2 regions of the Mycolicibacterium psychrotolerans genome follow, and region 1 is predicted to be linked to the other one. Evidence: predicted binding sites of a transcription regulator. Region 1 holds the regulator's gene; the other holds the start of a gene.
The links. The regulator LexA, encoded in region 1, represses DNA repair genes until DNA is damaged. The targets are predictions, from matches to a motif close to CGAACANNTGTTCG.
Positions count from the first base shown of each region.

Region 2: cofD (2-phospho-L-lactate transferase) is a predicted target of LexA. The motif match lies at 2,836-2,849, and genes of this name have one in related genera.

Region 1 covers NZ_AP022574.1:4,350,637-4,355,348, reverse strand. The annotation lists gene G6N45_RS21150 (LGFP repeat-containing protein) at 1-1,477, shown strand, start outside; gene lexA (transcriptional repressor LexA) at 1,501-2,205, opposite strand; gene G6N45_RS21140 (LysM peptidoglycan-binding domain-containing protein) at 2,416-2,883, shown strand; gene nrdR (transcriptional regulator NrdR) at 3,042-3,506, shown strand; gene G6N45_RS21130 (PhzF family protein) at 3,512-4,198, opposite strand; gene G6N45_RS21125 (alpha/beta fold hydrolase) at 4,225-4,712, opposite strand, start outside.
Region 2 covers NZ_AP022574.1:5,106,154-5,110,865, reverse strand. The annotation lists gene G6N45_RS24725 (NUDIX hydrolase) at 1-210, opposite strand, end outside; gene G6N45_RS24720 (coenzyme F420-0:L-glutamate ligase) at 293-1,636, opposite strand; gene cofD (2-phospho-L-lactate transferase) at 1,633-2,571, opposite strand; gene G6N45_RS24710 (WhiB family transcriptional regulator) at 3,049-3,312, shown strand; gene G6N45_RS24705 (metallopeptidase family protein) at 3,309-3,731, opposite strand; gene G6N45_RS24700 (DUF3499 domain-containing protein) at 3,864-4,283, shown strand; gene G6N45_RS24695 (phosphomannomutase/phosphoglucomutase) at 4,362-4,712, shown strand, end outside.

The sequences.
Region 1 (4,712 bases):
CGACCCGCCGGAGCTGGCCGATCAATTGGGCGATCTCGCGATCCCCGAGGATCCGGTCGTCGCGATCGACGCCGCGCGCCGCGCCGCAGGCGGCCCGCTCGGCCCGCTCGGGGCGAGCGACGGGGAGCCTTACAAGATCGGCTCCAACGGGATGGGTCAGGACTTCGTCAACGGCAAGATCTTCTACAGCCCCGACACCGGCGCGAATGTCGTCACCGGTCAGGTGCTGGCCAAGTACGAGAGCGTCGGCGGTCCCGAAGGCGACCTCGGGTTCCCCATCACCGGTGAGGTGGACGGCGGTGTCGCGCCCGCGAGCCGGATGAGCAGCTTCGCCGCCGCGGACAAGCCCGTGATCTTCTGGACCCCCGACTACGGCGCGGTGATCGTGCGCGGCGCGATGAACGCGGCTTGGGAAAAGCTCGGCGGGGCCACCGGTGCGCTCGGCGCACCCGTGTCCGACCAGAGCCAGAATGGCGACGTCATCACACAGAAGTTCAGCGGCGGTGCGCTCACCTACAACACGGCGACCAAGAAGTTCACCACCGAACCGGGCAACCTGGCCCCCCAACTCGCCGGGCTCGAGGTTCCGGATCAGCAGGCACCGCAGGCCACGCCGTCGTCCCAAGCAGCCGACAGCGGTGAGGGCACGGGTTTCCGGTGGACTTGGTGGTGGCTGCTGGCGATTGTGCCCGTGCTGCTCGTTCTCGGCGTGGTGGCGCTGGCGGTGGCGCGCAACCGGCGCCGCGGCAGTGACGACGACGATCTGTTCGGAACGCCGCCGCGTGCGGTCGACGCCGACGACCGGGACTACGGTGCGGGGCCTGCCGGAGGCGACGACGGCCGCGAGGACGCACTGTTCGGTGACCGCTACGCGCGGGAAGGCCTCGGCTCGCTGGGATCGACCTCGCTGGGGTCGGCCGCGCCTCCGACGCCGGCCAGTCCGCCCGAGGGTTACGAACCGGGCCGGGCGGGCTTCTGGGGAGGGCAGGAGCCGTCGACGAACTCGGCGGAGACCCCGTCCTACGCCGAGCAGGACGACCCCGATGCCGTGGACACCGCACCGACGCGCGTTCCGACGCCGACCGAGGTGGCCGCCGATGACGGTCCTCCCGACGCCGACGTCGACGTCGATGGCCCCCCCGACGTCGATGCCGACGCCGACCGCGAACCGTTGGTGGCAGACGAGCCTGACCCGGTGCCGGTACCCGCAGCCGTGCCGGTCTTCGACCGCGATGCGGTCACCGACACCGGCAGACATGCCCGCATCGACATCGACGAACCGGCGCCGATGGGCACCGCGCTGCACCTTCCCCTCGACGATCCGGATGAGGTGCCGGACGGCTACCCCGTCAAGGCCGACACCAGATCAGGGCTGTACTGGACGCCGGGCAGCGCCGACTATGAGGGTGCGCCCGCCGAGATCTGGTTCGCCACCGAGGAGATCGCGCGCACGAACGGGTTCGTCCGCGGCGACTGACCGGCCGCGCCCATGGTGGCCGGTCAGATCTTGCGGATGACCGTCACGACCTTGCCGAGCACGGCGGCGTCGTTGCCGGGGATCGGATCGAACGCGGGGTTGTGCGGCATCAGCCAGACCTGTCCGCGCGTCCGCTTGAATGTCTTCACCGTGGCCTCGCCGTCGATCATCGCGGCCACGATGTCACCGTTGTCGGCGACGTTCTGCTGACGGACGACCACCCAGTCGCCGTCGCAGATGGCAGCGTCGATCATCGATTCGCCGACCACTTTGAGCAGGAACAGCGAGCCCTCGCCGACGAGCTCGCGGGGTAGGGGGAAGACATCCTCGACGGCCTCTTCGGCCAGGATGGGTCCACCGGCGGCGATGCGGCCCAGCACGGGCACGAACGTCGGCTCGGGCAACGCGTCGGAGCCGGCGACGTCGGTGGAGACGGGCGGTGTGGCGGCGTCGTCGATGCCGCGGACGTCGACCGCGCGGGGACGGTTGGGATCGCGGCGCAGATAGCCCTTGCGCTCGAGGGTGCGCAGCTGATGTGCGACCGAGGAGGTCGAGGTGAGGCCGACGGCATCGCCGATCTCCCGGATGCTCGGTGGGTATCCCCGCGTGGTGACCGAGGAACGGATGACCTCGAGGATGGTGCGCTGACGTTCGGTCAAGCCCGTTCCGCGGTCGCGGCGGGCGGGGGAGCCCTGGCCGGCTGTGCTGTCGCTGCTGTCATCGCTCATGGCCTCGAATGTAACGCGGCGCGCCGCCGGAATCAAACATGTGTTCGAGGCGTGTCGGGATCCGTTCGGTCGAACGTGCGGTCGAGTCGACTTGTCGGTGGCCTGGGTTAGCGTTCGCAACAGTTCGATCACATGTTCTATTCATCGAACACATGATCGACTAGGGTTCGAACACAGGAGCGAATGGCTCACCGACCGAGAGGCAGACAGATGACCGTTCTCCACACTTCCGACCTCTGGGACATGCCGGCTCGCAGTGCGCGTCCGGTGCGGGTCGGCCACCCGCGCCGCACGCCCGCCGCACGCCGGCCGCGCTCTCAGCGCCCGGCGGGAGCGCCGATGGCGTATCGCGGCAGCGGGGTGCTCGCGTCCCGGGCATCGCACCGCCGCCGTCCGATCACGCCCGCCGCCACCGTGCTGCTCGCCCTCGTCGCGGCCGCCATCACCGTGTGGCTGGGACTGGTGGCCCAGGCCGGTGGAGTTCTCGGAGGACAGACCGAGGTGCCCGGCAGGCTCGCGGTCGTCCAGGTCCAGACCGGCGAGTCCCTGCAGCACGTCGCCCAGCGGGTGGCGCCCGACGCGCCGGTCGCCGACGTCGTCGACAAGATCCGCGAGCTGAACAGGCTCGAGACGGTCGCGCTGGACGCTGGTCAGACCCTCATCGCGCCGGTCGCCTGACCCGAGCGATCGCCATGCACGACCAATCCTGCACGCGATCTGCGTCGGCTGTGCCCGCGGGGAACGCGCCGTCGGCTCCGCTGCTGCGCTGTGTCCGCGCAGCGCAGGTACGCTCGAAGACGTTCGAAGCGGTCTGCCGGTGCGGTGAAGGAGCGGTGATGCACTGTCCGTTCTGCCGTCACCCCGATTCGCGGGTGGTCGATTCCCGCGAGACCGATGAAGGTCAGGCCATCCGGCGGCGCAGATCGTGCCCCGAGTGCGGGCGCCGCTTCACGACGGTGGAGAGTGCCGTGCTGGCCGTGGTCAAGCGCAGTGGCGTCACCGAACCCTTCAGCCGCGAGAAGGTCATCAAGGGCGTGCGCCGGGCGTGCCAGGGTCGGCAGGTCGACGACGACGCGCTGAACGTGCTGGCGCAGAAGGTCGAGGATGCCGTGCGCGCCACCGGTTCTCCCGAGGTTCCCAGCCACGAGGTCGGCCTGGCGATCCTAGGGCCGTTGAGCGAACTCGACGAGGTGGCCTATCTGAGGTTCGCGTCGGTGTACCGATCGTTCTCGTCGGCCGAGGATTTCGAGCGGGAGATCCAGGCCCTACGCGCACATCGCGAGGTGCCTGCGGGAAGCTGACGCAGTCAATCGAGGCGGCGGTGTCCGTCCTCGACGACGCGTCCGGCGACCTTCACCCATCCTTCCGGACTCCATACGGTCTGGATCATCGATCCCTGGCCCTGGATGATCGTGAGATCACGACTCAGATGTTCGGTGATCCGCACCGCGCCCGCACCGGTCGCTTCGTCCTCACGAATACCGAGCTGCGGCGCGAACATTCGCGACCTGATCGTCCCTGCCTCCCGATCCAGCCACGTCCACACGTAATGCTCGACGGCGTCGACGTAATCGTCCGGATCGGCGGCCGCGAGCTCCTCGGCAGTGGGGATCTCGTAGATCGAGAAATCCGGCGCCCACTCGGCGCGAGCGCTCACCGAGGTCATGTCACCCGAAAGGTCCACCTGCACGATGCCCGCGGGCACCTGCAGCGTCCTGACCGGGGTGCCGCGATTGTTCAGCCACCACGCCGCGCCCACGGTGGGATGGCCGGCGAAGGGCAGCTCCGTCGTCGGGGTGTGGATGTGGGCGTGTGCCGTACGGGCGCCCGGCTCCGGCAGCGTCACGAAAATCGTTTCGCTGTAACCCAACTCGGTGGCGATCTGTTGTCGGTCGGAAGGTGCCACGGTGGCCGAGTCGACGACGCCGAGGGGATTGCCGAAGTCGCCGTTCTCATCGGTGAAAACACGCAGCACGGTCACATCGATGGCCATGAGGCCGATGCTACGTGCCGGCCGGGTCAGGTGGCGCTGCGCTCGTCGGCGCCCATCGCGTCGAGTACGGCCACCCGGGTGTCCACCGAACCCGAAAGCGTGCCCGGGCTGATGCCGGTGCGCAGCAGCATGCGCAGGTACTCCTGGTCGTGGGCAGCAGGTTCGGTGCCGTCGATGAACTTCTCGACGACCTCGACGAAGCGGTCGGGATCGTCGTGGAACGGGAAATGCCCGGAGCCCGGGAAAATCTCGAGCCGCGAACCCGGCATCGCGGCGTGGGCCATCTCCGCATGGCTGACGGGGATGACCGAATCGCCGCTGCCCCAGATCAGCTGCACCGGGACCGATTGCGTCAGATAACAGCGGTCGAGCATCGTCACCACCTGGCCGCGCCAGTCCACCACCGCGCGCAGCGTCCGCGCGAACGCCGCCGACGCCGTCGGTTCGGGCAGATCGGCGAGGATGCGCAGCATGTCGGGGATGTCGCGGCCGGCGCCGGTCGAGCCGAACAGCG
Region 2 (4,712 bases), 760 kb from region 1:
GAACCGCGGATGCAACGTCAACAACGCATGTGTGCCCGCGTGATTGAGCACCAGCGCGGAGCCCGTGATGTGGCCAGGCACCGACTCGCGCAGGCACGCCTTCGGGTTGGCGTCGAGGAAGGCCAGCAGCGCGTGCCGCATCGACTCCTGCGCCGGGTCGGCAGGCCGCCACGCGGTGAGGGTGTCGATCGCCGACTGATGAAGACTCACGTGCGCTCTGTTCCCCCGCGAGCAGACACTAAATCGGGCGAACCGGGCCGAAAGTGCACGAGTTTGCGACTGCTCGCGGAGATCACCGGACCACCAGCAGGCCGTCGGTCGGCACCGGCTGGCGCGGGGACGCCGGCCCGTCCGACGGGTAGCCGATCGCCACCGCCCCCAACGGCTCCCAGTCCGGCGGCAGATCCAGTTCGGCGCGCACCAGATCGGGCGCGAAGATCGTCGACCCGATCCAGCAGCTGCCCACCCCGCGCACCGCCAGCCCGACCAGCAGCCCCTGCACCGCCGCGCCGACGGCCACCGTGAACATCGTGTGCTCGGCCGCGGTGCGCTGCGAATCCGGATAGGTGTGCGCGCCGTCGGGCACCATGAACGGGATCACCAGCTCGGGCGCGTCGTAGAGAATCTGCCCGCGTGCCACACGGCGCTCCACCGACGAGGGATCGCGCCCGTCGCCGGCCAGGTCGCTCCGCCACTGTTCCTTCATCCGGTCCAGCAGCCGCACTCGCACCGCGCCGTCGCGCACCCACACGAACCGCACCGGCCGGGTGTGATGCGGCGCGGGTGCCGTTAGCGCCTCACCGACCGCGGACTCGATGAGTTCGGGTGCGACGGGTTCGTCGGTGAAGCTGCGCACCGAGCGGCGCAGCAACTGCGCCTGCGACCGACCCAGAGAGAGAGCCTCCTCGGTGCCGAGCCAGAAGAGGTCCTCCTCGCCGGGGCGCACCAACGTGCGGGCGTTCGATCCGTCGTCGCGCAGCGTCAGCCCACGCACGACCGCGACCGGCACCGCCGTCAGCTTGCCCTTCACCAGATCCGCGGCCGCGGCGATCTCGTCGGCGACGGCGATCTCGGTGACGATCAACTCGTTGCCGTGCTGATCGTGCTCACCGGCGTAGGCGTGCAGTACCTGCAGCCCGGCCGCGCCGATCGCGACGTCGGTCTGCCCCGTGCGCCAGGCCCGGCCCATCGTGTCGGTGACGACGACGCCGACCTCGACGCCGAGCCGCTCGCGCAGCGCGGCGACCAACGCCGCGGCGCTGCCGTCGGGATCGACGGGCAGCAGGGCGAGTTCGTGCGAGTCGACGTTGGATCCGTCCACTCCGGCGGCGGCCTGCACCAGGCCGAGCGCGTTCTCGGTGATCAGCGTGCGGCCCTTGCGCGCCAGCACCCGCACCGCCTCGTTGTTTATCAGCCTGCGGCGCAGCGTATCTCGCAGTTCGGGGTCGGCGGGTGCGTCGACGATGCGGCCCTCGCACTTGGACAGCACCTTGCTGGTGACGACGACGATGTCGTGATCGCGCAGCCACGGCGCGGCGTCGGCGACGGCCGCGGCCAGATCGTCACCGGGCCGGAACTCCGGAAGCCCGGGGACCGGCAGCAGTTCCACCCGAGCCGAGGTGCCGTGATCGCTCACAACGTGATCCCGGCCAGACCCAACCCGGCCCGCACCATCTCGGCGGTCACGCCCGGCTCCTTCATCAGCAGCGGCGCCGAGCGCACCGTCACACCCTCGACCACCGCGTCGTCGCCGGAATGCACCAGCCAGCCGTCGAGGATCCCGGTGCCCGACCGGGCGCCGTAGTGGGCGCCGACTGCCTCGGAGGTGCTGTCGACGCCGATCACCGTCAGGCAGGCGTCGGCCATGCCGCGCAACGGCTTTCCCGCGATGATGGGGGAGTAGCCGATCACCGGGGCTTTGGTGGCGCGCAGTGCGGCGCGGACGCCGCCGATCCCGAGGATCGCCCCGATGCTCACGACGGGATTCGACGGCGCGATCAGCACGACGTCGGCGCCCTCGATCGCGTCGGTGACACCCGGTGCGGCCGTGGCGTTGTCGGCGCCGACGAACGCGAAGCTGTCGGTGGGCACCTGGGCGCGGTGGCGCACCCACCACTCCTGGAAGTGGATGGCCTTCTTCTCGCCGTCCTCGGGCTCGGTGATCACCACGTGGGTTTCGCTGCGGTCGTCGCTGGCCGGCAGCAGGCGCACGCCGGGGTTCCAGCGCCGGCACAGCGCCTCGGTCACCTGCGAGAGCGGATAGCCGGCACGCAGCATCTGGGTACGCACCAGGTGAGTGGCCAGATCGCGGTCGCCGAGACCGAACCAGTCCGGCTGCACGCCGTAGGCGGCGAGTTCCTCCTTGGCGTGCCACGTTTCGTCGCGGTGTCCCCAGCCCCGCTCGGGATCGATGCCGCCGCCGAGGGTGTACATGCAGGTGTCGAGATCCGGGCAGATGCGCACGCCGAACATCCAGGCGTCGTCGCCGACGTTGACCACAGCAGTCACATCATGCTCATCGGTATCGTGAGTACCGAACTGCCCCAACCCCAACAGATATTGGACACCCAGGAGGAAGCGCGCACCACCGACGCCGCCGACGAGAACAGTGACCTTCACACCGACCGAGACTAGGCGCACGGCTGTGCGGCCCGCGCCCCCGGAGGGCTCGAATCGCCGGAGTGACAGACACGCCACAACGCGACGCGCCGTATTTGTGTCACGGAATGGTATGAATTCCTGTTCTAGCGCTTGACCGCGACAGCTAACGCGTGTGTAATCACACCAGTGTCATTCGCGGTTCTCCGGCCGGTTCCGGTGTCGCAGACCGAGATTCGATCACTTGTTCGAATTGGGTGGCCACACAGAGCAATAGTGGGGCTGGCATACAACGGATCTACGAGACCTGTGGAGGAGGGGAACATGGCATTTGAGCACGCCGATTTCGGCAATTCGGTTCATTTTGACAGCAGGCTCCTCGGCTCGGTCGGAAGTGCGCCGCACATCCAGACCGGACCGGTGGCAGCAAGCATCGGGGGGCGCCCGCAACTGAGCGTGGTGCCCGACCCGATCGACGACGAGCTGGCAACCGAAGAGGATCAGTGGCAGGAGCGTGCGCTGTGCGCGCAGACCGACCCTGAAGCCTTCTTCCCGGAGAAGGGCGGCTCGACCCGCGAAGCCAAGCGCATCTGCCAGGGCTGCGAGGTGCGCGACGCGTGCCTGGAGTACGCCCTCGCCCATGACGAGCGCTTCGGCATCTGGGGCGGCCTGTCCGAGCGGGAGCGCCGGCGCATCAAGCGCGGCATCATCTAGTCGTCGTCGATCGTCGGGTCGATCACCGACGGCTCGACGCCCAGATAGGTGGCCACCTGCGCCACCAGTAGCTCATGCAGCAAGTCGGTCAACTCGACGGTGTCCTTCGCCCGTCGCTCGATCGGCTTGCGGAACAACACAATTCGCGCCCGGGTAGAATTCCCGCGGACGTCGACCCCGGCCGGTATCAGCCGGGCCAGAGCGATCGGCCCGTCGGCGATGACCTCCGGCGGCCACTGCACACTGTCCGGGTCCTTCGGCGAGATCCGGGGGATCTCGTCGACCGCGACGTCCAGCGTCGCCACCCGGTCCTGCCAGCGCCGCTCGATCGGTTCGTAGGCCTCCAGCACCGCCATGTCGAAACGCTCCGCACGGCTGCGCCAGCCCGGAACAGTGGGAGGGAGCAGCGGTCCACGCATTCCGCGGCCACGCCGCGAGCCCCGGTGGTTGCGGCCGGTCACGAAAAAGATCGTAACGGTTGGGCTTCGGGCCCCTCCCGGCTGCGCGTGTCCGCCGGGATACGGACGAATCCGCACGATAACCTCTCGTTCGTGAATGTTCCCCGTCGCTGCTGCCGGCCTGGCTGCCCCCACTATGCGGTCGCGACGCTCACGTTCGTCTACTCGGACTCCACCGCCGTCGTCGGCCCCCTGGCCACCGTGTCCGAGCCGCACTCCTGGGACCTGTGCGTCAAGCACGCCGGACGCATCACCGCCCCCCGCGGCTGGGAACTGGTCCGCCACGCCGGACCGCTGCCGACACACCCCGACGACGACGACCTGGTCGCGCTGGCCGACGCGGTACGCGAAGGACGCGAGGCCCCGGCCGGGCCGGTCGCCGGGTTCTCCGCTTTCACCGATCCCGTCAGCGGCGCCCAGGGCGGCGCGCTGATGGCCCCGCCCGTGCGCCGGCCCGAAACCCACGGGCGTCGCCGCGGGCACCTGCGCGTCCTGCCCGACCCCACCGACTGAAACGAGTGGCGGCCGTACCCGCGGCTCCCGACGGCTAGGCTGGCGGCATCGGTCTGCACGTAAGCGTGAGGAGCCTCCATGTCCCGGCCCGCCGAGGCGGTACAGCGCGTCATCAAGGCGTATGACGTGCGCGGACTCGTCGGCGCAGAGATCGACGAGCAGTTCGTCAGCGAGGTCGGCGCCGCGTTCGCCCGGCTGGTCCGCGACAGCGCGCACCAGGTCGTCATCGGCCACGACATGCGCGAGAGCTCCCCGGTGCTGTCGGCCGCGTTCGCCGAGGGCGTGATGGCCCAGGGCCTCGACGTCGTCCGCATCGGCCTGGCCTCCACCGACCAGCTGTACTTCGCCTCGGGCCTGCTCGACTGCCCGGGCGCGATGTTCACCGCCAGCCACAACCCCGCCGCCTACAACGGCATCAAGCTGTGCCGC